DNA from 2 places in the Candidatus Sodalis pierantonii str. SOPE genome. Region 2 is predicted to be linked to the other one. Evidence: predicted binding sites of a transcription regulator. Region 2 holds the regulator's gene; the other holds the start of a gene.
The links. The regulator ArgR, encoded in region 2, controls arginine synthesis, uptake and breakdown. The targets are predictions, from matches to a motif close to ANTGAATAAAAATACANT.
Positions count from the first base shown of each region.

Region 1 (16,079 bases), 940 kb from region 2:
GCGTCGTCTCATAGCGCCGTTGCAGATTGAGTAGCCCCAGCACGGAGCGGTAAGCCTGCTCCGGATGGGCTTTGCTCTTTTGGATGGACTCGACCACTTTCAGTGTGCACACACCCACCGACAGCGACCAACTGCACAGCTTTTCCGGCGTCCACTGACTCTGCCCCTTATGGTTAGCCGGCATGTGCGCCGCCTGAGTCGTGTGCCTATAGGCGTTATCGCTGCGAGGGTGCGTAGCCACGCAGACGCCCTTATGGTGGATTTGCACCAGCCGTTGGGTGGCGATGACGTCAACGCGCTCGCCAACCAGCGGATGCGGCACCGAGTACCAGTTTTTGCCGTAGTCTATGTGGTAATCAGGTCCCACTCGGGCAACGAGATACTCACTGTATTCCCATTGTGTGGGCGGTAGAGGCCCAAGAGCCGGTTTGTCCAGCTGCTCGAAGCGTTCAAAGGCGACTTTGTCCGCCGTAATGACGCATCGGGCGCAAATTCAACTCATGATTGAGTTCTCGTATCACCTGGTTGAGTTCGGCCAGCGAGTAGAACCTACGTTTACGCAACCGGGCCAAAACCCAGCGTTCTACCAGCTGCACAGTTGATTCTGCCTTCGCCTTGTCTTTCGGTTTTCTCGGGCGCGCCGGTAGCACCACTGTCTCATAGTGATTTGCCAGCGCCTGGTAGCTCTGGTTTATGACCGGCTCATAGCGGTCAGGGGTGCTGACAGCGCTGCGCAGATTATCAGGTATCATCAGCTCCGGAACCCCACCCATGAAGTGCAGGCAGCGGCTATTGGCATTGAGCCACGATGCCATGTCCTGGCCTTCGCAGGCTTCGATATACGCATAGCCTGACACGCCCATGGTAGCGACGAAGATAGCGACCTAGCGTACGCTACCGGTCGCAGGGTTGACGATAGGTACGGTGGGGCCACAGAAGTCGATGAAGAGCTTTTCGCCAGCCTTGTGTTCCATGCGCATGGAACGCTGCTGCTTCTTTTTCCAGTCACGGAACAGTGCACAAAACTGTGAGTAACCGAGGGCATCACCGCCCACGGCGGACTGATATTCCATCCAGAGCAGCTGCTTGGTCATGCCCTTGCGGCTTAACTCGGTATCGATATCAAGCCAGCTGGGTAAGGTATTGATAACTTTTCCGGATTTGCCGGGATAGAGCAGGCGGTCGAGGTCGACGGGAGACAGTTCCGCCGGCAATGGCCAGACCAGGTTAGCTACCGTGAATCGGCCGAGGATATCGTGCACGGTAGTACAGCCTATGCCGAGCGCTGCTGCGATAGTGCGATTTGAGCGACGCTGCTCGAATTTCATACGTAAGACATTAATATAGATGCACATTTCCGTTCTCGCTTTCTTCTTTTTACGTGCCATGCCATGCCCCCAGAAGCTAAAAGTCTCCAGAGTATGGCGGAACAGAAGATGAGCGATCGGACAGAATCGGAATCGCTGATCGGGCGACCGGAATCAGTGATCGGATGAAATCAGAATTAGTGATCGGGTGAAATCGGAATCGGTGATCGGATGTGACCGGAACCAGCACCCTCAAAGGCATTGTCCATTTCTGTGAGGCCGCCTGTATCGCCAGCCACACCACCTTTTTCACTGCGTCGTCGGTCGGGAACACCTTGCGCTTTTTGATGGCATGCCGGATCACGCTGTTTAACGACTCGATGGCGTTGGTCGTGTAGATCACCTTGCGGATGTCCGTTGGGTAGGCAAAGAACGTGGCCAGATTGGCCCAGTTTGCCTGCCAGCTTCGACTTATTTGCGGGTAGCGGATGTCCCAGGCACTGGAGAACGCTTCCAGCGCCTGCAAGCCGGCTTCTTCCGTAGGGGCCTGATAGATAGCTTTCAGGTCGCGGGTGACGGCCTTGTAGTCCTTCCAGGAGACGAACCGCAGGCTGTTGCGCACCATATGTACGATACACAGCTGGAGCCGCGCCTCCGGATACACCGCGTTAATAGCGTCAGGGAAACCTTTCAGCCCGCCTACGCAGGCGATAAGGATATCGTTCAGGCCGCGGTTTTTCAGCTCTGTCAGCACGTTCAGCCAGAACTTTGCGCCTTCATTTTCGGCCAGCCACATACCTAGCAACTCTTTCTGGCCTTCGATGTTGATGCCCAGCGCCAGGAACACAGATTTGTTGATGATGCGGCTGTCCTGCCGGACTTTTAGAACGATACAGTCAAGATAAACAATGGGATAGACTGCATCCAGAGGCCGGTTTTGCCATTCAACAACCTGCTCCATGACCGCATCGGTGACCTTTGAGACCAGCGCCGGCGAGACATCGGCGTCATACAGCTCTTTGAACGCGGCGGCGATCTCGCGGGTGGTCATCCCTTTGGCGTACAACGATAAAATCTGGTTATCCATCCCGGTAATCCGGGTCTGGTTCTTCTTCACCAGTTGCGGTTCAAAGGAACCGTCACGATCGCGCGGAGTACGCAGCGCCAGCGGGCCATCGCCAGTGGTAACGGTTTTTGTGGAATAGCCGTTGCGGGCGTTGGTCCCCGGTTTAGGCTGATTTTTATCGTAGCCGAGGTGATGGGTCATTTCGGCATTGAGAGCTGCTTCGACGCTGATTTTTTTCAGCAGCCGATCGAAGTGACTGAGATCTTCAGGGGTTTTGAGATTTTTGGCCAGTTCGTTAGCCAGAGCCTGCAACTGTTTTTCGTCCATAAATTAACCTGTTTTTGATGTTGGATTGAACATATCAAAATCAGGCAAATACACAAATTTCTAAACAGGCTCGTTTAGCGATGTATTTTTTCATTGACTCTTTATGTTTTTCACTCATGGACAAATCACTCATGGTTACAATAATTTACTTGCCTTCAATTTCAAATATTTTTTCTTATCACTAACTCTAATAAATGGTGATAAAATGAACCTCGGCATTGATATTTCTTTGCACGTGTCAATGAGGATTTTGATGGATTCTTCATGCAAATACTCAGGAGGCAACTTTCTTAGTTCATTTATTGCGCTACAATAGGCAATTGGCCCTTGTCTCTTTAGCGTTTGGATTTTTATTTTTTCTAAATTCATTCGTTCAGTAATCTGCTTGGTATTTAAACTATTAGTTAAATTATCTTCTCTTTTGAAATAACTATAAAAGCTGCTTTTTGAAAAGAAAACATCCTTAATTAAAGGAAGTGCTTTAAGTAAAGTGTATTCATCTTCATAATATTTTTTTCCACTATTCCAATTTTTTTTAGTAATGACGTCCGATAAAATTTACCTGCAAAATGTCCCTGAATTTTCTTTCCTTTCAAGTACATATTTATAAAATCCTTTTTCCGTACGTATTTTGGGATAGTATAATTTTTGATACAGTCTCCTTCTATTGGTGTAGCGAGTAAGTCAAAATCTTTCATCCTTAAAAAAGGAAGTATATTTTTTAAAAAAACCCCATAAACAGTATCATCACCATCAAGGATGGTAAAATATTTTCCTTGACATTGACTTAATGCATATTGTCTTACTCTTCCTATGTTCTTATACTCAACACGGAAATAGTGGATCTGCGAATATTTTATGGAATACTCTTTCCTAATTTTAGGAGAATCATCGCAAGATGAATCATCGACTAATATTATTGGCTTTGTTGAATAAATCGAACTTTTAGGTGACTGGCGGCTCTGATCACTACATTCGTTTCAACATCAGGTCCCCATGGCAAAGCAAAAGTTTAAAATTACCAACTGGCCCGCATATAACAATGCGCTCAGGCAGCGGGGGGACCTGACAGTATGGCTTGATGAGCCAGCCATTGCTGCATGGACTGAGAGTACACCACCTGAACATCGTGGCCGACCGCTTCACTACACCGATATGGCCATTACCACGGTTCTGATGATAAAGCGCGTGTTTAACCTTTCGCTCCGGGCGTTACAGGGTTTCGTTGACTCGATTTTTAAACTGATGGGGCTGTCGCTGCGCTGCCCAGATTACTCTCTGGTCAGCCGGCGAGCAAAAACCGTCGACATCAGCATAAAAACGCCAACCCGCGGCGAAATCTCACATCTGGTCATCGATGGCACCGGCCTGAAAGTCTTCGGCGAAGGCGAATGGAAAGTCAGGCAGCATGGGGCTGAGAGGCGCAGAGTATGGCGCAAGCTTCATCTGGCAGTAGATAGCGTGACACATGAAATTATCTGTGCCGATTTATCGCTAAGCGGTACGACAGATGCGCAGGCGCTGCCCGGGCTGATTAACCAAATCCACCGGAAAATCAGGGAAGCGTCGGCTGACAGTGCTTACGATACGCGTTACTGTCATGATGCTCTGCTGAGGAAAAAAATAAAGCCGCTTATCCCACCGCGAAGTGGTGCGCAATATTGGCCAGCTCGATACCATGAGCGTAACCATGCGGTGGCAAATCAGCATCTGAGCGGCAATAACGATACCTGGAAAAAGAAAGTAGGTTATCACCGGCGTTCACTGGCTGAAACGGCCATGTTCCGGTTTAAAACACTTCTGGGTGGTCATCTGAGTCTGCATGACTATGACGCGCAGGTAGGTGAGGCAATGGCAATGGTTAAAGCACTTAACCGGATCACACTGTTAGGAATGCCAAACAGCGTCCGCATCATGTAACAATCGCCCTGATAGGAAGGAAGTCGTCACAAATTTCGGATTTATTCAACAAAGCGAATATTATTTCATAATCATGTTCATCTTTCATCGCTGATAACGCGCTATCTAAACATGCAGATACGTACTTTTCAAGGTTATGAACTGCAACAACGATAGATAAGGAAATAGTCATTATGTTTACCATGTGTTAATTTCATGTAAATTTAATAGCATGTAGCTATCTACTTATATAAATCAAAATGTAAATTATAAATCAAAATTCACGAAAAAACCCTAAACATGCAAGATATTGTTTTATAAGACTTTTATCTTATGTAGATGACAATGACATATACTAAAAATACTTCAAGATGCAGTTGCCTATCCAGCAGAAGACTCGGGCAGTAAGGTCATTGTGCTTTCTCTGCCTGCATCTTCAAGTTAATTGGGATATCAGAAAGATTTAATAAATATTAGATAGCATCATAACTCTATAGATCATGATGCAAATGATCTATAGAAATCTATTTTTATGGGAATTGATTTAGTCCGGCATTGGAGAGGAAGGCGGCAATTTTTCATCCACTTTATCTGTTGGCGAACTCAGGACTATGGATGGCATTCGCTCTGGAGCAATACGCAAGCATGGATAGCCTGCTTCATTCAACATTGTTGACCTGAAATACTGATTGGGTAGCAATCGTCAGCGCAAGCGCGAGTTAATCATCTGCAATTTTGCTTGATAATTTTTTTGCAAACAATTCTGGACTGTCCAAAATAGCCATTTTTTAGGATTTAAAGGGGTCCAGAATTGTCTGCAAATTAGTCCAGAATATTTTGCATCGCTACACGACGCTGTCGTAAACGTGGGTGCGGTTGCCAAATAGCGCGTTAATGGTTTCGTGAATGCCGATATAGCCCAGCGAAATGGTGGCGCGACCGTGTTTAAAGATCTCGGCGATGTTGTCATCCGCCTTCAGGCGCACGCCACAGGCCCCTTCCATATACAGTATCGGCGCGACCCGCGCTTTCACGCCGTCCAGTCGGGCGATACGTGTCATCAACGCTTTTTTGGCCAGCCGCAGCCGCTCGTCCAGCAATGACCAGAAGCGCGCTTCGTCGCGTTCAGCCTCCAGCGCAATGCGCGGCAAATTGAGGCTGATGACGCCAAGATTATTGCGGCCATCGTGGACAAGTTGGCCATTTTCCTCATAGGCACCGAGGAAACTGCGGCAGCCCATCGGCGTTTTAAACGATCCGGTGACCTTCACCACCTGGTCATAATTGAGGATGTCGGGGTACATCCGTTTGCTGGCGCACTCCAGCGCCAGCTGTTTGATATCGTAGTTAGGATCGCTGAATTTATGATTGACGCCGTCGCGAATCGCGAACACCAACTTGGGGAACACCGCGGTTTTCCGGTTTTTACCCAGACCAGCGATGCGATTGCGCAGTATGGACTGCTGAATCAGCCGCGATTCCGCGCTAGTGCCCAGCCCGAAGCCGAAGGTGACGAACGGCGTCTGACCGTTGGCGGTGTGCAGAGTATTGACCTCATATTCCAGCGACTGGAAAGTATCGAAACACTCTTTTTCGGTACGAGCGCGGGCATAGCCTTCCGCATCCGCAATATGCCATTCACTGGCGGTGTTACGGTGCTTGTCATAACTGGCGGCGACATAGGGCGCTAGGATTTCATCTATCCGATTAATGGTGGTGCCGCCGTAAATATGGCTGGCGACCTGGGCGATAATTTGCGCGGTGACCGCGGTGGCGGTGGAGATCGAGCGCGGCGGCTCTATCTCGGCGTTGCCCATTTTAAAACCTTGGGTAAGCATGCCCTGTAAATCGATGAGCATGCAGTTGAACATGGGAAAGAACGGCGAGTAATCCAGATCGTGATAATGAATCTCGCCGCGTTCGTGGGCCAGCACCACGTCGCGCGGCAGGATGTGTTGCCGGGCGTAATGTTTGGCGACGATCCCGGCCAGCAAATCGCGCTGGGTGGGGAACACTTTGCTGTCCTTATTGGCGTTTTCGTTTAACAGCGCCATATTGCTCTGCTCCACCAGCCCGCGGATTTCCTGGTTCAACCGGCCGCGCTGCTCGCGCGCCACGTCGCGATCGTGACGGTATTCGATGTACAGCCGCGCGAGGGTTTTATAAGGACCCGCCATCAGCTGATTTTCCACCGCGTCCTGGATATCGCGGATATCCACATGGGAGCGGGACGCCATTTGCCGCGCGACCTGTGCGGCGACGGTCGCGCAATAATTCGCGTCGCCTACGCCTGCCGCCTGTGCGGCATGCAAAACCGCCTGGAAAATACGCTGTTCATCGAAATTGACCTGACATCCGTCCCATTTGATCACTACCGGTTGCACGATGTGACTCCTTGTATGCCGAGAGAGGTTAAGCGCCGCACCTGCGGGCAGCGCCTGAAAAAGACAATTGCTCATGTTGCCAACGGTCGGCTACGCCGCGGAGCGTTTACGCGCGCAAACCGCGCGTGCCGGCCAGTAATAATCCGTGATGCGACGAAGCGGCCGATTGCCGGCAGTGTGTGCGATGCATCGCATGGCACTATATGTAGTCTTTGTGATGTGATTTTGGCACAAGATGTAGAAAATCGTCGCAACGATCGCACTAAAAATTGACTTTGCGCAATAAAGTTTATGTTCGAATGAATTGCTGGTCAGCGCGATTTTTACCCGTCCGCGCGGTATCGCTTGAAATAGCTGGAAAAAGGGGAGGTAGGCGAATTTTGCCCCTTTCCCGGCAGCAAATTTGGACTTGACGGCGGTGATAAATCGGCGGTGCGCTGAGGCAACGCCACCCCCGGCACCTGGCGCAGCGGCGATGGGCGATAAAGAGAAAAGGGACCTTGTCAGCGATTAAGGCTGTGCCGCGGTGATCCTACGGCGAGGCGGCGCCGGTGGATGCTGCCGGGTGATGGCGTCGTATGCTTTGCTCATGCCCAATTTGCCCGCCACGCGCTCAAGGGAAACGCGCTTTAACAGTTCGGCGGTGATGGGGCGCTTCTCGTCGTTAAACACCATCGCGCCGAGAAGCTCGGTGAACGGCTGTGATCGCACCAATGTCATGATGAAATCCGCCTCCGATTCATGCTGACAAGGCAGGAAATAAAGGGTGTCGTCCAGCATCACGGGCTTGCCATTAATAGGCCCCACCTTCATGAAATTAAACGACTTGTAGAAGCCTGAGATGGCGACTTTCCAGGGCGCGAAGGTATAGGCGCCGACGCCAAATACCGAGAAACGCGGCTTTCCCCGATAGATAACGCTGCCCCGGGCATCGAGTCTATCCCCATGATCCATCAGGTATCGCCAGGTCTTCGGCACCGTGCCGGCGAGCGTAGCGGTATCCTCGCCGATCTCTTTCTGGGTGACGATCATGACGCGGTCCGCACGGCTCCTGCCTTTCGCCACATCGGAGCTTTTGAGCAGCGGAAAGACGATGCCGGTTTCAAGATCCACGCACTCTCCCAGGCCATTGGTCAGCAGACCGTCAACCCCCTTGGACAGCTCCATGACCTTTGAACAGTCGTGCTTCACGCCGGAGCGCCAGACGTAATGCATGTTGGTGGCAATCAGATCGCGATGGCGGAGGTACGAGTCGACATTGGAGACCAGAAACTGATCGTGAAAACCGATGGTGGACTCCGGCGCCGAGGCTTCAAGGCTGGCAAAGACATCACAGTCTTGCGAGTCATCCCCAACGGCGACCGGCAGGACAAAAAGGCAGGCTTCGACGGCGGCGCCAAAATGCTGCATGGCATCGATCTTATAGATGGCGGCTCGACCGACCGGGTCGCCTCGCCGCCACGCTTGCCGCAGCAATTTTCGCGCCACCGAGGTCTTGACGAGCATAGCTATCCAGCCTGAGCGTCCCCGAAGCCATTCCAACTGCTTGAGCAGCATCCATTCGGAAATATCGAAGTTGGCTTTGCCGGTCAGTGCGTCCAGTCCCTTATGCCCTTGGAAATTACTTTTCGAGGGCAGATTGACGCTCTGTAGCAGCCCCAGTTCGGCATTGGTGACCCAAGAGGGGTTACCCAATACTAACCATGGCCCCGGATCGCCAGACAGCACCGCGTCCCAGTCGAGGGTAAAGAAATCGCCCTGGTCCACCCGGGCGGCGCGTCCAAGACGCATCCGGGCTTCCTTCACGTATGCCGCATTGATTTCAAGGCCCAGCACATGCCGCGCCGCAGGGAAATGCGCAACGGCGGCCTCAAGGAAAGCGCCTTGGCCGCAGGTGGGCTCCACCACGGCGCCGGGGGAAATGCCGCGTCGAGTCAGGACGGCACACACAGCGCACGCCAGACCCAGCGGGGTTTGAAAATCCCCGAATTGCCAGACGTTCCGTTCTTTTTTGCCGGCCATGGTCAGCGCACCCTTTCCAGGCCGTCCACGGTACCCGCCTGTATTATCACCCGACTGTACTGGAGCCGCCATTGCAGTGCGTTTGAGATAGTGAGGTAACCTTGCAGCGGCGGTTCAGCCAAAATGGTTTCGGCAATGTTACGCGCTTCGATTTCGTCAACGGGCAAGTTTCTATCCTGGAGAAAGGCCACAATATCGTCAGCATTTCCCTCATTAGCAATAATTTGTCGCAGGCCGTGCGTCGTCTGGAAGTCGGCGGTACGGCCCTTGTCCACGAAAATCGTATGCATCATGTTCAGCCGGCCCGTACGGGCGAACGGATCGTCCACTTTCTCATAGACAAACACAATGAGGTGGTAGCTGAGACCATAGATCTTCTGACGCGCCGACTTATAGGGGCAGGAGGACTGCGGTTGGCGGATGCACGTAACCTTGATATCAACATTCAAGCTCGGCAGATCGATGCCGTTGGCCGTATTACCCGCGCCGAACCAATAACGCTCCATGAGATGGGAGGTGAATTTGTGCTCAAGATAGGTCCCGATCGCCTTGCCGTCCGTTACTCCGTATAACGCCGGCTCATCATACTTGCTCTCAATTTCGGCGAAATTGGCGGCTTCTGCCCACATATGCTCAAGTGTCAGGTCTATTTTATCGGCGAACACGGGTTTTCCATATTGTCGCATGTGCCGCTCAACCTACCACATAGCGCGCTGCCGCTCCATCTCGTTTCACGCCTTAGTCGCCTTGCGGCCCCTGGGTTGGGCTCGAGGGCAGCGTAGGTCGCAACCGTCTTCCACTGACGATCGGACGTAAGTATTCACTGCAAGACATCATTGTTTTTATTCAGGTAGTGATAACTCACGCTATCTGGTACGGCGTGAGCGGTGACCGCGTTATTATCGCGCATCGTCGATCAAGAGGCAGGCAGGTTAGTACTCCACTTTTGCCCATCCTACCTGCGCGAGCCTTCCGGCATGGGCAAAGGCGTCTTTCTTGTCATTAGTGACGATGTTGCCGGAGCCACAGCGGAGGGGGCATGATGACGCCGGCAGGCAACGCCCCGCCGGCGCTGCGCCTAGCGGCGTACGGCGATAGCTTCAATCTCGATTTTCACGTCTTTCGGCAACCGTGCGACTTCCACGCATGAGCGGGCCGGAAACGGCGCGTTATGTTCGGTGAAAAAGGCTTCATAGGTGGCGTTAATCGTCGCGAAATCGTTAAGATCTTTGACAAACACCGTTGTTTTTACGATGTCCACGACCTGTAAACCTGCCGCCTCGACGATAGCTTTGACATTCTCCAGCGACTGGCGCGCCTGATCGGCAACCGCTTCCGCTACCTGGCCGCTCTTCGGGCACACCGGGATCTGGCCGGAGGTAAGGATCATACTGCCGAGATCGACCGCCTGCACATAAGGACCAATGGCTGCGGGCGCGTTTTCCGTATTGATTATGCGGGTCATGGCTACTCCTGATGATTGAACATTAAGCGAAATAACGGTGCCGGCCAGCATAGGCCATAGGCCGGCCGCTGCGAAGAGATCAGGCGCTTTGAATCACCGCTTGGTGTTCAAATTCCTTCTCGCAATATTTGCACTGTAAGTGCACCTGCTGACCGCGGACCTTGACGCGAAAACCGGAGGCCACCGGCTCGCTGCGGCTAATACAGTTACTGTTGGGGCAGGTGAGCACACCATCTATACGCTCCGGCAATTGCAGCGTCTGTTTACGCACCACATCGTAATTATCAATACGGTTAACCGTGGCGTGCGGCGCATAGATGGCCAGCTGGTTGGCTTGTTCTTCAGTCAAAAAGACATTCTCCAGCTTGATAAGATCCTTTTTACCCTGCTGGTTGGACGGCAAATTAAGACCAATGGTAATGCGTTCATCGGTGGCGGGCAGCTTAAACAGGCTCAGCAATTTCATGCCCACCTGCGCCGGGATATGGTCGATGACCGTGCCGCGGCGTATCGCTTCGACTTGTAGTTTATTATCTTGCGTCATGGGTGATTCCCCCTTATGCGCCTGCTTTTGATCAGGCGGTTTACTCAGTATGCAGCGTCGTCGCCGGTGGTCCTGATCCCCGTCAGCCGGGCGCGGCGGCTATCGGGCCACACCGTGCCGGCGGGCTGGCGAAGGGCACGGGCGGCGCATCTCAGCCGGCGGCCTAAACCTTGCAGCCGTAGCGCACCAGACCGTAAGCGCCGCGTCAACCGCTGACCCGGCGCAGCACCAACGATACGCGCTGTTATGCTAGCCGGATGGTGTCCGGGTGTCTATCGGCAATCGCGCGCCGGACAGCATCACCCTCCGAGGGCGAGAACGCCGGCCGCCGCGCGGGACGGGCAAAAATTCCGTTACCGGCCTGCTGGAAATAATACGCATACGGCGTGCGGTCCACGTCAATGGCGATTTCATCCACTCGCGGCAGCGAATGCAAAACCTTCAGGTTAGCGCGCGCCTGTTGTAAATCGCCGGCATGCAGCACGAACGGTGCTTTCACGTTGGCATATTCCGAGGGATCCAGCCGCTCTTTCTGCACCCGGGTCATATAGAGGATATACAGCGCCGGCACCACTTCTTCAATGCTGGTGTGGAGACTGTAAGCGATTCCCTTTTCCTCCAGCATGTGCAGGATGTGGGCCGGCATCGCCAACGCCTGCGGCGCGATAAAATAGAAGCGGTTGCCGTCGAATTTGGCCAGCGCTTGAGTCAGTGAATGCACGGTACGGCCGTATTTTAGATCGCCTACCATAGCGATGCTGAGATGATCCAGACGACCCTGGGTTTCTTGAATGGTGAACAGATCCAAAAGGGTCTGGGTCGGATGCTGATTGGCGCCGTCGCCGGCGTTCAAAATCGGCACCTGTCCGGAGAATTCGGTGGCGAGCCGGGCCGCCCCTTCCTGCGGATGGCGCATCACGATGGCGTCGACATACGTGCTGATGACCGAGATGGCGTCGGCCAGCGTCTCGCCTTTTTTACCGAGCGAGGTATTGTCGGCATCGGGGAAACCGACGACCGAAGCGCCCAGCCGGTGAATAGCGGTTTCAAACGACAGGCGGGTTCGGGTCGAAGCCTCGAAAAAACAGCTGGCAATGACTTTGTGTTTCAGTAATTCCGGCTGCGGCCGGGCCTTAAGCGCGGCGGCGGTGGTTAACACCATTTCCAACTCCCCGCGGCTCAGGTCGTTAATGGAAATGAGATGCTTTTGATAAAGGGGATTCACCATCTTTCCTTCCTCCTTATAGGTGCCGGTAATGCCGTCGGGTGACGTAGGGCGAGCCGATTTGCGTCCAAAAAAAAGCCCCTCATTGAGGGGCGATAATAACAGAATATAACGGGAGCAGCCGTGGCGCCTGGTCGCCAGCGTGAAACGTATGCAGCTGAATATAAGCCAACGTGCTGATGCTGTGCATGATTCCTCCCGGCAAATTGCCCGGCATTATACGCAGGTGGTTTTCTACTTCAAGCCTAAATCTTGTCCGACGGCAACGAAAAGGAACCATTTAGTCGGCGCGGTAAAATAACTGACGGATTGCTCTCACCTTTCACCCATTTCTTATTTTACACTAAAACGACTTTTCATTTTCAGGGAACTATTATGATCACCGGTAACGTCAATCATCTTGAATTCATTCCGTATCTGCCCGCCAAATTGCGCGCCGCCATCGATTACGTCAAACGCCACATTAATGATGAGACGCCCTTGGGCAAGCATGATATCGAGGGCAATGAAGTGTTTGTTATCGTTTCCAATGATGTGACGGAACCGCGCCAGGCGCGCCGTGCCGAATATCATGCCAAATATCTTGATATCCAGATTTTGCTGCGTGGTACCGAAGCGCAATGCTACAGCACGCTGCCGGCGGGTAAACCGGATACCGACCGGCTGGAAGAAAAAGATATCGCCTTTCTGCCGTCGGGCCAGCATGAAAAACAGGTAGTGCTGCAGGCGGGGGATTTCGTGGTGTATTTCCCCGGTGAAGTGCATACGCCGCTGTGCGCGGTGGGCAAGCCGGCGAATATTCGCAAGGCGGTGATAAAAATCGACGCGGCGCGGGCGATTTAAGCGCGACGCCGACCTCCGCCGCGGCCGGCCCGAGGTGTGCTACCGCGTTACCCTTGGCGCCTCGTCGCCGTGGGCCGCGGCGCGGTTTCCCAACATCAGCTTGAGCGCAAAGGATGCCCCACTGCGTGCGGCAGTAGTGTAGCAGCAGAAACAACGACGCTGATCCGCGCTTGGCGGCGTTGTGCGCCGCCAGCAATAAAGGCAATCGCCGGATTTTGGCGGCAGTCATTCGGCGTCATAAGCGGGCGCTAATTAACCGGCTGACGGCTGCGTCAGCGTCGCCACCATGACGGCTTTGATGGTATGCAGGCGGTTTTCCACCTGATCGAACACCACGCTGTGCGCGGACTCAAATACCTCGTCGGTCACTTCCATGCCGCCCGCCAAGCCGTATTGTTCCGCCATTTGCCTGCCGAGGGTGGTTTGATCGTCATGGAACGCGGGCAGACAGTGCAAAAACTTCACCCGTGGATTGCCGGTCTGACGCAGCATGGCCATATTGACCTGATAGGCGCGCAGAAGCGTGATGCGTTCCTGCCATATGCTTTTGTCCTCGCCCATGGATACCCACACATCGGTATAGATAAAGTCCACCGTCTGCACGCCGGCGGCGATATCTTCGGTAAGGGTAATATCGCCGCCGTTTTGCTGCGCCAATCGACGACAGGTTGTCACCAGCTCTTGATCCGGCCAGCAGGCGCTCGGCGCCACCAACCGCAAATCGATACCGGTTAGCGCCGCCGCTTCCAGCAGCGTATTGCCCATGTTATTGCGCGCATCGCCGACATAGGCCAGTGACATTTGATTAAAAGTTTTTTCCGGCAAATATTCCTGCATGGTCATCAGGTCAGCCAGCAATTGGGTAGGATGGAACTCGGTCGTAAGCCCGTTCCATACCGGCACGCCGGCATGACGCGCCAGCGTTTCGACGATCCCTTGGCCATAGCCGCGGTATTGAATTCCGTCATACATACGGCCTAGTACCCGAGCGGTATCCTTTATGGATTCTTTATGGCCTATCTGGCTACCGCTCGGCCCCAAATAGGTAACGCGGGCACCCTGATCAAAGGCGGCAACTTCGAAAGAGCAGCGGGTACGGGTCGAATCTTTTTCGAAGATGAGCGCAATATTTTTACCGGCCAGGCGCGGCGTCTCGCCGCCGGCGCGCTTCTGGCGCTTCAGGTCGGCGGCCAGCATCAGTAACTGATTAATTTCAGCAGAGGTAAAATCCATTAACCTCAGCAAATTGCGTTGAACTAACTGATTCATCATCCGTTTCTTCATGAATACCCTGTCAAACAGGTTGAATTAAAATTCACTTTATATGTATTAATATTCAAATTCAAGTGCTAACAGCAAATCTTTCACCATTAAGCTGGAGCCGCACCCGTCGGTGTGTGAAAATAGCCCTCCTACAGGCCGACGTATTGAGGACAGGGGCATGGCACATTCATTTCTTGAAGAGCAACGCGAAGAGACGCGTCTAATTATTGACGAACTGCTGGAAGACGGCAGCGATCCTGAGGCGCTTTATACCATCGAACATCATCTCTCCGCGGACAATTTTGACACCCTGGAGAAAGTCGCGGTAGAGGCCTTCAAACTGGGTTACGAAGTCACCGATGCCGAAGAGCTGGAAGTGGAAGGCGGCGAAACGCTGATGTGCTGTGATGCGGTCAGTGAAGTCGCATTGCAGGCGGAGCTTATCGATGCACAGGTAGAACAGCTCTTTACCCTGGCGCAGCGCCTGGGGGTAAATTACGACGGCTGGGGCACTTATTTCGAGGATCCTGACGGAGAGGATGAAGAAGGCGATGAGTTCGATCAAGACGAAGACGACGACCCGGCGGATAGCGACGAGGTGCCCGCCACACGCCATTGATTGCCCCCCCGCCGCTGACCGCGAAGGTCGGCTGAAGGATGATGCGAATAACGGTCGTCGCCGGGACCCTGTACACGATTCTGTGTAAATGCCTTTTCTCAGAAGTGACCGTCCAGGCGGTCACCGAACTCGATAATAAAGCGGCTCATTGCCATGCGCCAGTCCCTCAAAGGCATTGTCCATTTCTGTGAGGCCGCCTGTATCGCCAGCCACACCACCTTTTTCACTGCGTCGTCGGTCGGGAACACCTTGCGCTTTTTGATGGCATGCCGGATCACGCTGTTTAACGACTCAATGGCGTTGGTCGTGTAGATCACCTTGCGGATGTCCGTTGGGTAGGCAAAGAACGTGGCCAGATTGGCCCAGTTTGCCTGCCAGCTTCGACTTATTTGCGGGTAGCGGATGTCCCAGGCACTGGAGAACGCTTCCAGCGCCTGCAAGCCGGCTTCTTCCGTAGGGGCCTGATAGATAGCTTTCAGGTCGCGGGTGACGGCCTTGTAGTCCTTCCAGGAGACGAACCGCAGGCTGTTGCGCACCATATGCACGATACACAGCTGGAGCCGCGCCTCCGGATACACCGCGTTAATAGCGTTAGGGAAACCTTTCAGCTCGTCTACGCAGGCGATAAGGATATCGTTCAGGCCGCGGTTTTTCAGCTCTGTCAGCACGTTCAGCCAAAACTTTGCGCCTTCATTTTCGGCCAGCCACATACCTAGCAACTCTTTCTGGCCTTCGATGTTGATACCCAGCGCCAGGAACACAGATTTGTTGATGATGCGGCTGTCCTGCCGGACTTTTAGAACGATACAGTCAAGATAAACAATGAGATAGACTGCATCCAGAGGCCGGTTTTGCCATTCGACAACCTGCTCCATGACCGCATCGGTGACCTTTGAGACCAGCGCCGGCGAGACATCGGCGTCATACAGCTCTTTGAACGCGGCGGTGATCTCGCGGGTGGTCATCCCTTTGGCGTACAACGATAAAATCTGGTTATCCATCCCGGTAATCCGGGTCTGGTTCTTCTTCACCAGTTGCGGTTCAAAGGAACCGTCACGATCGCGCGGAGTACGCAGCGCCAGCGGGCCATCGCCAGTGGTAACGGTTTTTGTGGA
Region 1 covers NZ_CP006568.1:2,210,799-2,226,877, forward strand. The annotation lists partial or broken gene istA (IS21 family transposase) at 1-1,388, opposite strand, end outside; partial or broken gene SOPEG_RS11255 (IS256-like element ISSoEn2 family transposase) at 1,558-2,700, opposite strand; gene SOPEG_RS11260 (hypothetical protein) at 2,836-3,069, opposite strand; gene SOPEG_RS30875 (glycosyltransferase family 2 protein) at 3,168-3,638, opposite strand; gene SOPEG_RS11270 (IS5 family transposase) at 3,697-4,620, shown strand; partial or broken gene nrdD (anaerobic ribonucleoside-triphosphate reductase) at 5,454-6,926, opposite strand; gene SOPEG_RS29525 (hypothetical protein) at 6,837-7,256, shown strand; gene SOPEG_RS11280 (class I SAM-dependent methyltransferase) at 7,494-9,005, opposite strand; gene SOPEG_RS11285 (type II restriction-modification system restriction endonuclease) at 9,008-9,670, opposite strand; gene ridA (2-iminobutanoate/2-iminopropanoate deaminase) at 10,084-10,470, opposite strand; gene pyrI (aspartate carbamoyltransferase regulatory subunit) at 10,550-11,014, opposite strand; gene pyrB (aspartate carbamoyltransferase) at 11,259-12,242, opposite strand; gene SOPEG_RS11305 (NanQ anomerase/TabA/YiaL family protein) at 12,615-13,082, shown strand; gene argF (ornithine carbamoyltransferase) at 13,335-14,351, opposite strand; gene rraB (ribonuclease E inhibitor RraB) at 14,524-14,964, shown strand; gene SOPEG_RS11320 (IS256 family transposase) at 15,063-16,079, opposite strand, start outside.
Region 1: the regulator ArgR is predicted to act here: its motif matches at 14,385-14,402, upstream of argF (ornithine carbamoyltransferase).

Region 2 (16,079 bases):
GATTTGCCCCCGGACGGATGGCTCGTAATGGAAATATCTTACGGCCTGAAAAGACATTCTCCCAGCCGCAATGCGCGGTTAGGCAGCAATATCGCGGCTGGGGGAGGCGGGCATAGCCAGTCAGCACTTACTGACCAGCTATCGCCAACCGGGCGATGCCATGACCGCCGGGGGAGGAAAAGAGTTAATGATGCTCAGCGCTGATAGATCGTTTCCACGCCGTCTTCATCGTCCTCATCCCAATCATCATCCAGATCCTCTTCGGCTTCCGCCTGCATGAGCTGATCGCGGTGATAATCATCCCACATGAATTCCACTTTTTCCGGCCCCGCCTCGGGCGTAGCCTGCTCTTTAGGATGCGCGTTGATAAACGCCATCACATTCCAGCACAGCGCCTTCACGCCGTCGCGATTGGCGGCGGAAATCAGATAGTATTGCGTTTCCCAACCCAACGCCTCGGCAATAGCCTTGGCGCGCGCGGCCGCTTCCTCAGCGTCAAGCAGATCCGCTTTGTTGAATACCAGCCAGCGCGGTTTGGCGGCCAGCATTTCACTGTAGCATTCCAGCTCGGTGACGATAATGCGAGCGTTTTCGACCGGATCGGACTCGTCCACCGGCGCCAGATCGATAAGATGCAACAACACCCGGCAGCGCTCCAGATGCTTAAGGAAACGAATACCCAAACCAGCGCCGTCGGCCGCGCCTTCGATCAGTCCGGGAATATCCGCCACCACGAAGCTCTGCTCGTTATCCATGCGTACCACGCCGAGGCTTGGCACCAGCGTGGTAAACGGATAATCCGCCACCTTCGGCTTGGCCGCCGATACCGCGCGGATAAACGTAGACTTACCGGCATTGGGCAGACCGAGCATACCGACGTCCGCCAACAGCATCAGTTCCAGCTGGATCTCGCGGATCTCGCCTTTGGTACCGTCGGTTTTCTGCCGCGGCGCCCGATTGACCGACGATTCAAAACGCGTGTTGCCCAAGCCGTGAAAACCGCCTTTGGCCACCATCAGCCGCTGCTCGTGGCGGGTCATATCGCCCATGACTTCGTTGGTGCCCAAATCCAGCACCCGAGTACCCACCGGCACTTTGATAACGATGTCTTTGCCGCGCTTGCCGGTACAATCCCGGCTCTGGCCGTTTTGTCCGCGCTCGGCGCGAAAGTTTTTCTCAAATCGGTAATCGATGAGGGTGTTCAGATTTTCATCCGCCAGCAGCCACACATCGCCGCCGTCGCCGCCGTCGCCGCCGTCCGGCCCGCCGCGGGGGATGTATTTTTCCCGGCGAAAGCTGACGCAGCCGTCGCCGCCGTCGCCCGCCGCCGCCAAAATGGCGGCTTCATCAACAAACTTCATGATAACTCTCCATAACTCATTTGCCGGGCGGCTTGATAACGGCGACCGGGGCCCGTCTGTTCAGCCCGGGCCACCAGCGGTGACCGACAGCGGAACACATCGCACCCGCCACCACCACGCCGCTATAGCCGACAAAGTTCAGCGGCGGCGGCACGAAGGCCGTGGGCCAGAACAGCGCCAGCAAATTAGAAAAAATCAGGGTAAACAGCGGCGTCAGGGTAATAATGGCGCTCACTTGCGCCGTCTGCCAGCGCGCCATATCCCACCAGCGTATTCAGGCCGCAGAACAGCAGGCAGGCCAACTGGCCGCCGGTTAATTGCAAAAGCGTCAGCGGCTTCGCCACCACCGTCAGCGCTATTGTACACAAAATATACAGCAACAACAGAATCTGTTGCGATGCCAGGCGCCGCAGCAAGACTTTTTGCGCCACGCCATAACTCACCCAAACCATCGCCGCGCAACAGCCAAAGATCACCCCCAGGGTGTTGGCGGTCAGACGGGTGAAAATCTCGCGCAGGCTGCTGTTGAAAAACATCAACAAACCGCCAATCAGCTGCGTGATGCGCATGCGCTCTTTCAGAATGACGACGCTCGCCAGCATCATACCCACCGGCGACAGCTGGCCGATGACCTGCGAGGCGGAGGGGTTCAAATATTGCAGCGACGTGCCAAAAAAGACAAAGTTGCCTAAAAGCCCGGCGGTCGCCACCGCGAGCAGTATCAGCCAGCGCCAGCGGAAAAACAGCCGCAGCGGCGGCAATTGCCTGCGCGGCGCCAATAGCAGCAGCAACCCCATACCGGCCATTAAAAAACGGTACCAAACCACGGTGTAAGGCTCCATGGTGGTAAGGACCTACTTCATGGCAATGGGGAGCGCGCCCCAGCACATGGCGGTGGTCAAAGCGAGCGCAATGCCGATGCCCGTCTGCTGTCCAGCCTGCTGCGTATTTTTCATGATGAACGGTGAGCGTAAAACAGCGGAATAAAGTAAAAAGCCCCGCAACCAGGTGCGGGGCTTTACTCGGCTATCAGAGAACGGAAAATTTATTCAGAAACGATGCTAACAAATTTACGGTTCTTCGGGCCCTTCACTTCAAACTGGATTTTACCCGTCGTTAAAGCGAACAGCGTATGATCTTTACCGCAGCCTACGTTGGTCCCCGGGTGGAACTTCGTTCCACGCTGACGGACGATGATGCTGCCGGCATTTACCGTTTCGCCGCCGAAGCGTTTAACGCCTAGGCGTTTACTTTCTGAGTCGCGACCGTTACGTGTGGAGCCGCCAGCCTTTTTGTGTGCCATGAGCCTGCTCTCCTGTTAAGCGCCAATACCGGTGATTTTAACGTCAGTGAACCACTGACGGTGGCCCCGATGCTTACGGAAGTGCTTACGGCGACGAAATTTCACAATCATCACTTTATCGCCGCGACCGTAAGCCACAACTTCCGCCGTGATCTTGCCGCCGTTCACGAAAGGACCGCCGATCTGGATGTCGTCGCCGTTGGCGATCATCATAACCTGGTCAAATTCAACAGTTTCACCCGTTGCGATGTCCAGCTTTTCAAGGCGAACGGTCTGACCTTCGCTCACCCGGTGTTGTTTACCACCACTTTGGAAAACCGCGTACATAAAAAACCCCGCTTTCCGCACGCTCAATCTGTAATCGTCTGGAGCGTGCTATAAAATATTCACAACAAAACAATAGGGCACGAATTCTACGCAAGAATCTCACTAAAGACAAGTGCAGAATACATACAGAAAGCGAATAAAGGTGCAGTTTCTTCATCGCCATTTATCTCTTATCTTACGTTTTTCAAGTACAATCAGTAACACTCTTTCCGCCATTCGGTCCCGTGTGCGGCATTACACTGACGGTATACCTACAAACCGATAGAAAATAATGAATCTTGAACAAATTACTGAACTGACCGCGCAGGATATGGCGGAGGTCAACACGGCAATTCGCGAGCAGCTAAACTCAGAGGTCGCCCTGATAAATCAGCTCGGCCACTACATCATCAGCGGCGGCGGCAAACGTATCCGACCCATGATTGCGGTGCTGGCGGCGCGTGCGCTGCACTATCAGGGCAAGCAGCATGTCACCGTCTCCGCGCTGATCGAATTTATCCATACTGCCACGTTGTTGCACGACGACGTGGTGGATGAATCGGACATGCGCCGCGGCAAAGCGACGGCCAATGCGGCGTTTGGCAACGCCGCCAGCGTCTTGGTCGGCGATTTCATCTATACCCGCGCTTTTCAAATGATGACCGCGCTGGAATCCCTGCGGGTGCTGAAGCTGATGTCTGAGGCGGTTAACATTATCGCTGAAGGGGAAGTGCTGCAATTAATGAACTGCAACGATCCGGATATCACAATCGACAGTTATATGCGGGTTATCTATAGCAAAACCGCGCGGCTGTTCGAGGCGGCGTCGCAGTCCTCCGCCATATTGGCCGGCGCCGATGCCCGCCAGGAGGCGGCGCTGCGCGATTACGGCCGTTATCTGGGCACCGCCTTTCAACTCATTGACGACCTGCTGGATTACGGCGCGGACGGGAAAACGCTGGGTAAGAATACGGGCGATGACTTAAACGAAGGTAAGCCGACGCTCCCGTTGCTGCACGCCATGCGTAACGGCACGCCAGAACAGGCGGCGCTGATCCGCCAGGCGATCGAGCAGGGCAATGGACGCCACCTGCTGGAGACGGTGCTGGACACCATGCGCCAGTGCGATTCCCTGGGATACACACGCCGGTGCGCGGAAGAGGAAGCGGACAAAGCTATCGCCTGTTTGGACTGCCTGTCGCCCTCCCCTTACCGCGATGCGCTAGAGGGCCTGGCCCACGTGGCGGTGCAGCGCGACGCTTGAAAGCGCAATCGCCAGAGGAAAGGAATCTCTTTGGAAAATCGCCGTCATTGAACGGCAAACCACGGCGTAACGCTGTCGTGGTTACTACCGTTACTCTTCTTGCAGCCCCAGCCGTACGATAAACGCGCCGATGCCTTCGCGCATAACAAAAGCAATCACCCGCTCCCTCTCTTCCACGGTCAGTTGCCGGTAGATGGTTATCCAGGTGGCCAGGGCCACGGATACCCCTTCCGCTGGCGCTTCAAGAGACCATTCGACGTCGTCCCCGTCCCGCATTTCCCGGCGCATTAGCGCTTTTTGCACCACCGCCGGCAGGCTATCGAACGCATACTCCATCCCCCGCCCCTGCGCCCCTTTTCTGCGCCGCCGGTTCCATTTTTCACGCCTGGCAAGATCACACAGCCCCTGACGGGTACCGGGTAGTCCGGCAACGGACAGCAGTTCCTGCGTGCTGAACCAGGCTTGTTTCATAAGATTTTCATTCCGAATTCGACCTGCATAACAAATTAGAATTTATTTGGAAAATAATTGAAAATATTTAAGAAGTTTGATGCTATATATTTTCCAACTAAAGGCTGTGACCATTGCCTTCGTTTTATCTACATTGGTTAGTTATACCATTAATCCTCGTTTGTCTTACAGCAAAAGGAACGAAATGTGAGCGAAAGGAATACAGATTGGCACCCTGCGGATATCATCGCGGCACTTCGTAAACGCGGAACCTCCCTGGCCGCGGTATCGCGCGCGGCGGGATTGAGTTCATCCACGCTGGCGAACGCCCTCACCCGGCCTTGGCCCAAAGGTGAATGGCTCATCGCCGATGTGCTGGAGGTCCATCCTTCGGTGATATGGCCCAGCCGCTATATCGACCCGGAAACCAATCAATTGCTCGATAGGAAAAGCCTGATACGCCAGCGCTGATCCTCGGCGCTGGGGAGGGCCATGCCTTCCCCGGCGCATTATTTCATTCCGGCCTGAGATCGTTAACCGGCTCATCCGGATAGTCCAGACGCTTTAACAGGTTCAACACACCCTCACGTACGATAAAAGAGACGATAAAATCGCGCTCCGCATCGGAAAGTTGCCGATGAATTTCGTTCCAAGTTGCCGACGTCTCCTGTGGAGAGAGTTGGTACTCCGCCGGGTTGGTCCTTAAAGAAAGCGTCTTTTTTACCATGTCCGGCAAACTGTGCCAGGCATACTCTACCGCTTTGCCGCGCGCACCCTCGCGCCGCCTTTTTTGCCAGCCCTCCTCCCTGGCTCGCCGATTCAGTCCCTGTCGTGTTTTGGGTAGTCCACCTACCCCAATCAATTCGTGCGTTGCAATCCATTCTTTTTTTATTTCCATCTTTAATCCCCCTCCTTGTCATGGTGACAGCCTGGCGCTATCGCCATCGCACGGTTTGGGCAGGTACTGTGGAATTTACGGCACCTGATTCCCGTTCCGCTATTACGACAACATTTAATGTATAACATTAAAGACTTGTCGTAACGCTAATTACAACACAAAAAAAGCGCATTGGATCAAAGGTGGCATTAAAAAATGAGATCAATGCCAGCTATTAGAATAAAAAACACAAAATTAATAAAAACTGTTCATTATTAATTGAATAGAATTCTTATAGCATTATCCATGTTATTACTGTAATGTAATAAACTATACCTTAAGAAATAAGTTTAGGTGAAAACGAATGACCGGGAAAAGGGAAAAGAAAATGGCGTTGCTGCTAAATTTTCGACACGGAAACCGGGCCAGAAATAGTATTTGGCATAAGGAAAAGTTTATCGTTATACCCTGCTGAGGCGATGAAATGTTTAGCGTAGATTTAATCCCTCCGCCGACGCCATAACAGAAGTCGAGACAATCCCCGCATGGCGTCAGGCGTCCCTTTTCGCCGGCGCAGGGCACCGTCACACGCACCGGCTCATCAGCAATAGCCGCCCCACCGGCGCCGGCCCTGCCTGACACCTAAGCGCGCCGGGCCAGCCCACGCCCCGGCGCGGCAATGCCCCTAGCCCGGGCGAAACGCCTGACAAAACAATGCCGGCGTCGCCGGCAAATAACAGACCGCACCCGGCGGCTGTGATTATAAAGGGCCACGCCGACGCAAGGATCGTAGCGCCTTATCCTCACGGCGGCGGCGGGCTACTGCTGCAGGAACTGGTCGCCGCGCGCATATCCTGTAGCGCCTGCTGCTCGAAGTCGCTGAGGATACCCAGCGGTCGCCGCGCGCTAACGCCCTGCGGCCCCAGCAGCAGCGGTTGGGCAAAAAAGCGGGAAAACGCCGACTCGCTTTCGACATAGGCGCATTCGATAATTCCCTGCTGCCCCTGCAGCGCCCGCACCAGCGACAGCGTAAAGCGGGCCGCGGCATACCCCATGGCAAGCGTGGCCGATCCAGCGCCGGCTTTGGTCTCCACCACCTCGGTGCCGGCGTTGTGGATGCGCCGCGTCAGGAGATTCACTTCTTCATCGCTGAAAGTGATCCCCGGCACCTGCGATAACAAAGGCAGAATGGTGACGCCGGAGTGGCCGCCTACCACCGGCACCTCTATTTGATCCGGCCGCAGCCCTTTCATGGCCGCCACGTAACTGTTGGCGCGGATGACGTCTAGGGTGGTGATACCAAAAAGCTTTTGCGGCTGATAGACCCCGGCCTGCGCCAGCACGCCGGCGGCGATGGCAACCAGGGTATTCACCGGATTGGTGACAATGCCGATCAGCGCCTCGGGCGCACAGACCGCCACCTGGCCCACCAGCTGCCGCACGATGCCGGCATTAACATTAAACAGATCCGCACGATCCATACGGGGCTTACGGGCGACGCCCGCCACAATCAGCACGATATCGGCGCCAAGCAACGCCGGGGACGCGTCTGGACCGCAAAAATCACGCACCTTCACCGGCGAGGGAATGTGGCTGAGGTCCACGGCAATCCCCGCCATTACCGGCGCGATGTCATACAGCGAGAGTTCCCCATCCTGGGGTAAACGGGTTGTTAGCAGCAGCGCCAGCGCCTGGCCGATGCCGCATTGCCGCGCCGAGCAATGCGACTTTCATTGTAATCTCCTTATATCCCTACGAAGAATGGCATCTCATACTCTACTGAAAAGCATAAAGGCATCGCCTAATAAAGACAATTGATGAACATCAGGATTGCGACAGCGCATGGAGAAGCAGGCCATCTGTAGGCGGGTTGCAAGTTGGGGGCTTTTCACCCACCATGGACAGCGAAAGCTGTCTCCGGCAGCAATTTCATTGCATAAATATGCATAATAATCCATTAAATAATCGGCTTACTCTGCGGTAAAACATGCGAAATCAATCGAAACAGGAAGAACTGGTCAAGGCGTTCAAGGCGCTGCTAAAAGAGGAAAAATTCAGCTCTCAGGGCGAGATTGTGCTTGCGCTGCAGGAAGCGGGCTTTGAGAACATTAATCAATCCAAGGTCTCGCGTATGCTGACTAAATTCGGCGCCGTACGCACCCGTAACGCCAAGATGGAAATGGTATATTGCCTGCAGGCGGAGCTGGGCGTTCCCACCGCCAGCAGCCCGCTGAAAAATCTGGTGCTGGATGTGGATCATAATGACGCACTGGTTGTCATCCATACGAGCCCCGGCGCGGCACAGCTCATTGCCCGAATGCTGGATTCGCTGGGGAAATCAGAAGGGATCCTCGGCACCATTGCTGGCGATGATACGGTCTTTACCACGCCCGCGCCTGGCTTCTCGGTCAAACGACTGTATGAATTTATTCTGGTCCACTTTAACCAAGAGCTCTGACGCCACCGCCGCTCGCGTTCGCAGCCGGCAGGGCCGACGGCGCACGGGATGCGCCATGCCGGCGGCGTTACCGTAGAGCTGCCGCCGGCGCCTGCTGGCCTAAGCTTGCCGGTCGGGCGCCTCGCCACGGCGTTAAACCCAGCATGCCGCAGGGTGGAAATGATCCCGCTTTCGACGTTTAACGTTCCTTTCGCCAGCGCCGGCTCCCGCCGGCGGTCGCGTACATGCCCAGAAGCTACCGCGCTCCATCGGCACGCGATTTAGGCGGATGCGCCCTAATCCGTCATCATGCACAAAGCCGGATCCGATAAGTTAAACGGCGATTTTTAACATTGTCTTACGCCGGGTAGGTTTTTTTACCTTGGTAAATAGCGTGACGTCGGATGTTACATGTCAGAAATAAGGGACTTTATCTGTAGGCCAGTGGGAAATGTTATCTCAGACCGCACTTTTAGCCACATCAACTTATACGCATGATTTTACATGAATTTAACAAAATACGCTCATTTTTTGCGCATATTTAATAACTTTTACTTCTAACCTGGATGATTGCAAGCTGAAATTCTCATAAATAATTATTATCAAACTATTGGTTTATGTTGTTACTAGTGCATACTTAGCTTCGTGATAAGCATCACAGTCCGAGAAAAATGAGCGTTATATGAGGAATAAAATGATGAAAGCAAGAACGGCGTTACCATTAATGGCGGTGCTTTCCGCATTGTTTTTCGGCGCGTTCGCCGCGGATTCGATCTCGCTGCAGCAGGCTCAAGATTTGCAGCCCATGGGCAGCGTTAGCGGTATCGACGGTGCGCCAAGCGACATCCATCAGGCGCTGAATCAGGCGGCCGACGCGAAGGGCGCACGCGCCTACCACGTAACCGAAGCCTATGAACACGGCAACTGGCACGCCACCGCCCAGCTTTACAAATAATCAGTTCGCCAGAACCGGGACGGCTGCCCGCGGTAGCGCCTGGCAGATCAGCGCCACCCGGCGGGCATGCTTTTTGGCAGCACTATGCAATGTGTCATGTTGTGAAACACTCTCTGTAACCCACATCATTTCGCGGCGACCCTCAGTTAATCCCGTGTCCGGAATTAACCCATCGCGATTTGATGATTCCCTCATCGTCTAGCAGATGATTTTCCCCCGCTCGCGGGTTTTTTTTTGCCCTGGCGCAGAGCGCTACCCTTCCCTGCCGCGAGAAAGCGCTGCCCTGGCGCGTGGCTCGTTGCGCCAACTGATCCAGCAGCTTGGCATGAATGCCGCCAAAACCGCCGTTGCTCATCACCAGGATGAAATCTCCCGGTTGCGCGGTTTTCACGATCATTTCCACCAGCGTATCAACATCAGCGCTGCAGTGCGCGGGCTGCACGCAGGCCTCCGCCACTTCGCTCACCTGCCAGGGAATATGCTGCGGCTGATACAGAAACACCTCGTCAGCGCGGCCGAGTGACGGCGCCAGCTCATTTTTGGATAGCCCCATTTTCATGGTGTTGGAACGGGGCTCCAGTACCGCCAGAATCCGCGCCGTGCCGCCGATTTTGCTGCGCAGCGCCGCAAGCGTCGCCAGGATAGCGGTGGGATGATGGGCAAAATCATCGTAAACCGTCACGCCGTTGGCGGTACCTTTAAGCTCCAACCGCCGGCGGGCATTGATAGAGCGGTCCAGCGTCCGGCAGGCGTCCGCCGGCTGCACGCCGACGTGGCGAACGGCGGCGATAGCCATCAGCGCGTTATGCATATTATGCTCGCCCACCAGTTGCCAACTGACCGCGCCAACGGGCTCATCGTGAAAATACACCTCGAAACCGCTCGCGTCCGGGGTGGTTTTTTTCGCCCGCCATGCGCCTTCTTCGCCGGTGTATTCCGTTTCGCTCCAGCATCCCATCGCCAGGGTGTGTTTAAGATTGGCGTCATTATCCGGCAAAATGATTTGCCCTTTACCGGGCACCAGCCGGATCAGGTGATGGAACTGTTTCTGGATCGCTTTGAGATCATCAAAAATATCAGCGTGGTCAAATTCCAGATTATTCAGAATAAGGGTGCGCGGACAGTAATGGACGAACTTGGACCGTTTATCGAAAAAGGCGCAATCGTATTCATCCGCCTCCACCACGAATAACGGGCCATCGCCAAGCCGGGCGGAGACGGTGAAATTGCCCGGTACGCCGCCAATCACGAAACCCGGTTGATAGCCGCACTCCTCCAAGATCCAGGCGACCATGCCTGTGGTGGTGGTCTTGCCGTGGGTGCCGACAACGGCGATTACCCAGCGCTGCGCCAGCACGTGATCGTGCAACCACTGCGGACCCGACACATAAGGGATGCCGCGTTCCAACACCGCTTCTACGCAGGGATTGCCCCGCGACATGGCGTTGCCGATAATGACCCAATCCGGCGCGGGATCGAGCTGAGTCGGATCGTAACCTTGAATCAGACCAATTCCCTGCTCCTGCAGCAGCGTACTCATCGGCGGATAAACATTATTATCCGAGCCGGTGACCTCATGTCCCAGAGAACGCGCCAGCATCGCCAGACCGCCCATAAAGATGCCGCAGATACCAAGAATATGAATGCGCATAATTTTTCCATTTTTAGCCGCGTAATGCCGCCTATTCTAGCGCCCCAGCCGATTGATAGAAACGGTATTTGATGATGTACTGGCAATCTGTTTAGGCTAAACTGGATGGACTAACTGGTAGTGGTAAAAAAATTATACCGCTTTTCATCCGTAGCTTCAGGGTCCTTTTTGATATTCAGGGAATGTGTCATGAAAACGTTAGGCGAATTTATTGTTGAGAAGCAGCATGATTTTCCGCATGCCACCGGCGAGCTGACCGCGTTACTTTCAGCGATAAAGCTCGGAGCTAAAATCATTCACCGTGACATCAACAAAGCAGGATTGGTGGATATCCTCGGTACCAGCGGGGCTGAAAACGTGCAGGGCGAAGTCCAGATGAAGCTGGATCTGTTCGCGAACGAAAAGCTGAAAGCGGCGCTGAAAGCCCGTGGACAGGTCGCGGACAGTGCCTCTGAGGAAGAAGATGAGATTGTCGTCTTTGAAGGGGTGGAAAACGGCAAGTACGTGGTGTTGATGGATCCCTTGGACGGTTCGTCCAATATCGACGTCAATGTCTCGGTTGGCACTATTTTCTCTATCTATCGGCGCATCACGCCGGTCGGTACGCCGGTGACCGAAGAAGACTTTCTTCAACCCGGCAATAAACAGGTCGCCGCAGGCTATGTGGTCTACGGCTCCTCCACGATGCTGGTGTACACCACCGGCTGCGGCGTACACGCTTTTACCTACGATCCGTCGCTGGGGGTCTTTTGTCTGTCCCATGAAAGCGTGCGCTTTCCCGCGACCGGGCAGATGTACTCCATCAACTAGGGCAACTACATCAAGTTCCCCAACGGGGTGAAGAAATACATCAAATACTGCCAGGAGATGGACGAAGCCACCCACCGCCCCTACACCTCGAGCTACATCGGTTCGCTGGTTTCCGATTTCCATCGCAATTTACTCAAAGGCGGCATTTATCTCTATCCCAGCATCGCGACCCATCCCAACGGCAAGCTGCAATTAGCCTATGAGTGCAACCCGATAGCGTTTCTGGCCGAGCAGGCCAGCGACGGCAAAAACCGCATACTGGATATTGAGCCGCACGAGCTGCATCAGCGTTCCGCGTTCTTCACCGGGACCGAGTCCATGGTTAACGGTGTTGAACGCTTTATCCGCGATTACCCAGATAACGTTTAAGCCTGGGAGCGCGCCGGCGGGATGTCGCGCCGTGCTACTCTGCGTCCGCGCCACGGGCCGGACGGCCGCCGCGTTGGCCGGTGCAACAGCGTGAGCCTATCCGCGGGGGCGCCCAGCGTACCGCGAGGGAAAATCGGTTATACTAGCCGTCTCGCCATTATTGGAAAGTTTAAGGAAAACGACATGAGTTTGAATCAGGTACCGGCAGGCAAAGATCTCCCAGAAGATATTTATGTGGTCATTGAAATTCCGGCTAACGCGTCCCCCATTAAATATGAAGTCGACAAGGAAAGCGGCGCCCTGTTTGTCGATCGTTTCATGTCCACCGCGATGTTCTACCCCTGTAACTACGGCTATATCAACCACACTCTTTCCCTGGATGGCGATCCGGTGGACGTGCTGGTGCCGACGCCGTATCCGCTACAGCCTGGCTCCGTAGTGCGCTGCCGTCCTGTCGGCGTGCTGAAAATGACCGACGAATCCGGCGAAGATGCCAAACTGGTGGCGGTGCCGCACACCAAGCTGTCTAAAGAATATGACCACATTAAAGACGTCGACGATCTGCCTCAGCTGCTGCGGGCGCAAATCACCCATTTCTTCGAGCATTACAAAGATCTCGAAGCTGGCAAATGGGTGAAGGTCGACGGCTGGGATAACGTCGAAGCGGCCAAAGCCGAAATTCTCGCCTCTTTCGAGCGCGCCAAAAAGAAATGATACCGCCGAAAAAAAAGTCGCTCACCGAGCGGTTTTTTTGGCCGTTAACCCGCCTCGTCGGAAGGGTCCTCATGCCGGCGTACCCAATCTCCTCCGGGCAGCAGCGTAAGACCGGTGACCGGCCGCTGATAAAGATACATCCAGGCGCTGCCGTAGGGCGTGCCGATCAGGATCCGCTTGTATTCGCCGCTTTTGGTGCGCAGAGCATCCAGTTCCGCCAGGATGGTGGAATCGATGCGGTACACCTCGCCATAGACCGCGCCGTCGCCCGACACGACCGCCGGATAATGGCCGAGATCGTAAAGCGCATAGCCTGGAATAGTGTAATCTCCCAGCCATTGGGCGTTGGTCATCCAGTGACTATTTCCCTGTTTGCGTCGCAGACTACCGTAAACAATAATTCGCATGGTTAAAACTCAAACCGATAGAGCAAGTCTAGCGCCTGGTTAAGACCAGACACGGCTTCCAGATAAAGTTTCGGCATTAAACGATAACGCAGCGTTAACGTTGCCAGTGAGTCAAAAATACCAACACCGTATTTGACCTGCAGACCGGGCGCGATATAACCGCTGACCACGACCTGGGAGCTGTCGCCAACCCCCTGCGTGTCCAGCGCTAAATCGCTGACCCCGAATGCTTGTCCGATTTTACCCACAACTTGCCCGCTTTGTGCAACCCCCATCCCAATTAACATCGACGTCATCATATTGCTGTCGGCGCCGGAGGCATCCAGACCCTGTCCGCGCAGCAAATAAGACAACGCCTCCTGTTGCGATTTGACCGGATCGGAAAAGACTTCCATTTTCGGCTGGTCGGCCAAGCCGGTGACGCGTACCCCCGCCGTGACGTCATCCTCGGTGGAATCCGGATTGCGGATGGCCTCGATGTTCAGATAAGGCTGATCAACCGGGCCGGAAAACAGCAACTGCCCTTTGTTGACGATAAAATCCTGTCCATAGGCGTGAAAGCGACCGGAGGGAATATCGATTTGCCCGTTAAGCCCCAGCCCTTGCTTATCCTGCGATACTTTCAAATCCCCTTTAAGCCTGGCTTTGAGGCCGAAAGCGTCCAGGCGCACATCGTCGCCGACATGTACCAGCAGGTTGGAGGTAATGGGGATGGCGGCGCTATCCTTATCGGCTACCGGCCGCAGATTATCGTTCAGCAACACTTCATCACTGGAGACGCCGACCGCGCTCTGCGGCATATCCTTCACTTCAATGCGCGCCCAGGGAATTTCAACCTTGCCATTAAGGGCGAACAGCGTCGGCGTGGCCTCGAACACAATATCCGGCGACATGTCCAGCCGTACCATGGGCGGCACGGTGATGCGCACCCGATTGCCCTGGGCGTTGATACGCGCGCGCCAGGCCGCCATCCGGCTCCAGTCGGCGTCGCCGGTAAGGTTGACCTGGCCGTGGGTGGTCCCGATAAGCCCCTGTAGCGTAGAGCGGGTCCCGGCGAAAGAGAGCGCCAGGCGACTGTCGGTCATGGCAAAGGGCATGAAGTTGCCTTTGATAACCAGATGCTCCAGCCCCAGTTGACCGTACAGCTGCGGCCGCTGCACATCGCCGCCGAGACGCAACGCGGCATTAACCAGCCCATCGACGCTTTCGCCCCGCGACATCAACGGTTTTAACAGCGCCAGCGAAAGCTGATTGATGTTGACGTTGCCGGACAGCGCCCGCCGATTTTGGGGATCCGCCACCTGCACCTGACCGTTGAACTGGCCATTGCCGGAGATTTTGAAAAGCCAGTCGAGGCGGGCCAATCCCTTATCCAGCGCGGCATTGAGCGTCAGCGTCTCAAACTCCACCGGCAGAGTCTTGCCCTGCACCGTTTGACTGACCTTCACGCCGTTGCCCACTAGCGCCACTTTGCCCTGCGGTAGGCCGCCCCCCGCGGTCCAGCGCACATCGGCCCGGCCTGTGAAGACGCCGCTGGCCTGTGTTTCCGCCGGTAGCAGGGGTTTCAACATCGCCAAATCGAAGCGGTTCAGCAGCAAACTGGCCTGCCCGGATGCCCCTATCTCACTGTTTTGCGGCGCGCAGATCTGCGCATTGGGGTTTTGCCAGCAATGCGAGCCGATAATGAGATTTTGCGCGACGGCCTGATAATCTAGCGTCATTGCGCGCGTCAGCCGCCATTCCCCCACCGACGTAGCGAAACGGGTTTGGCTGAGCGTACCCTGCCAGCGTTGCTGTTGCCGGTCGAAACCGCCGTTTAACTGCAACTGGCCGGCAACCGGCTCACCCTGCATCGCCAGCTTGAGCTGATGCTGCTTTTCATCGCCGGTCGCGTCCAGGGTCAGTTGGGCGATGGATAGCGACCCCTGTAGCAACCTGTCCAGCCGCAGCTGAACGTTACCGCGCACGATGTCGCTGGAACGGACATCGCCCTGCAACGCAATGCGCCCGACGGTTAACTCTCCCCAGCGCAGCGCGTATGCGTTGAGATCCATAAGCAACTGCGGCGCGCGCAGATTGCCCCGCAGTTTGATATCGCCCGCCGCCCGGCCGCCCAGCCCTGGCAAGGCACCGTTCAGCGCCGGTGCGTTGAGCACGGCGTCCAGCGCGAAGGCATCGTTCAATTCGCCTTTCACCGTCAACTGGTTACGCCCCAGCGCCAACAGCAGTTGCGGCACCTGCCATTGACCGGCGGCGTTACCGCTGAGCGACCCCTTAGCGGTGAGCGCGTTTTGCCGGATATGGCCATGGAGATCCAGTTCAGGCACCTGTAGTTGCCAGCTGCCGCCATACAGGCTGCCGCGACTGGTGAGTTTTCCGGCCAGCCGCGCGGGCCAGTCCGGCCACTGGCGGGCGGTATTAATCCCGCTTAACGACAGCTCGCTACGCCAGCTAATGGCACGCTGCCAGTCCACCACCGCGCTCAGATCGGTATTGCCCTGTAGCGCCGCCAACCGCAGACGCGATAGCGTAAAGCCGTCGGTATTGCCCTTGGCGTCCAGGCTCACATCCGCCGGCGGCAGACCCTCGCCGCTGAGCGCCGCTTTCAACGTCAGCCGATAATCCCGCGCCTCGCCGTCCAAACGCAGGGCCAGACCCCGTGCCTGATATTGCGGCGTACCGGTTAACGGCCACTGCACGGACTGGCCGTCGAGCGTCAATGTCAGCGGCAGACCCGCCTGCGCCAGGCGCGTTTTCAGCGCCAACTGCGCGGTGACCGGACCGGAGAGATTGAGCGCGGCGCGCAGTTCATCGCGCAGGTCGCCGTCCACCGCGAGCTTGATCTTCTCGCCTTTTAGCGGCGCGCTATTTACGGTGGTGTTGACCGTCATCGACACCGGCCAGCGCCCGCTAAGTTCGGCGTTGCCGGACGCGTTGAGCAAGCCCCGAGGCGAGTCGATATCCAGCAGTTTCAATTCAGCATGCCGATCGCGGGTCGTCGCCTGCAAACGTAAGCGGGTGATAAGCAGATTGGCGTCGCCGGAGAGACGCAGATTTTCCCCTTCGATATCCTCAACCGTCAGATTCAACGGCAGGGTAAACGAAGGCAGCGGCGGCAGGAGCGGCTTGGCGAACAGTGCGCGCAGCGTCTCGGCCAGCGGCGGCTGCGCGCGAA
Region 2 covers NZ_CP006568.1:1,274,224-1,290,302, reverse strand. The annotation lists gene cgtA (Obg family GTPase CgtA) at 195-1,361, opposite strand; partial or broken gene SOPEG_RS06650 (DMT family transporter) at 1,378-2,317, opposite strand; gene rpmA (50S ribosomal protein L27) at 2,407-2,664, opposite strand; gene rplU (50S ribosomal protein L21) at 2,680-2,991, opposite strand; gene ispB (octaprenyl diphosphate synthase) at 3,263-4,234, shown strand; gene SOPEG_RS06630 (DNA-binding protein) at 4,325-4,705, opposite strand; gene SOPEG_RS06625 (helix-turn-helix domain-containing protein) at 4,892-5,155, shown strand; gene SOPEG_RS06620 (DNA-binding protein) at 5,199-5,576, opposite strand; partial or broken gene mdh (malate dehydrogenase) at 6,365-7,295, opposite strand; gene argR (transcriptional regulator ArgR) at 7,549-8,019, shown strand; gene SOPEG_RS06605 (YdgH/BhsA/McbA-like domain containing protein) at 8,696-8,953, shown strand; partial or broken gene mpl (UDP-N-acetylmuramate:L-alanyl-gamma-D-glutamyl-meso-diaminopimelate ligase) at 9,249-10,604, opposite strand; partial or broken gene fbp (class 1 fructose-bisphosphatase) at 10,794-11,783, shown strand; gene ppa (inorganic diphosphatase) at 11,967-12,497, shown strand; gene SOPEG_RS06585 (gamma-glutamylcyclotransferase family protein) at 12,542-12,904, opposite strand; gene tamB (autotransporter assembly complex protein TamB) at 12,907-16,079, opposite strand, start outside.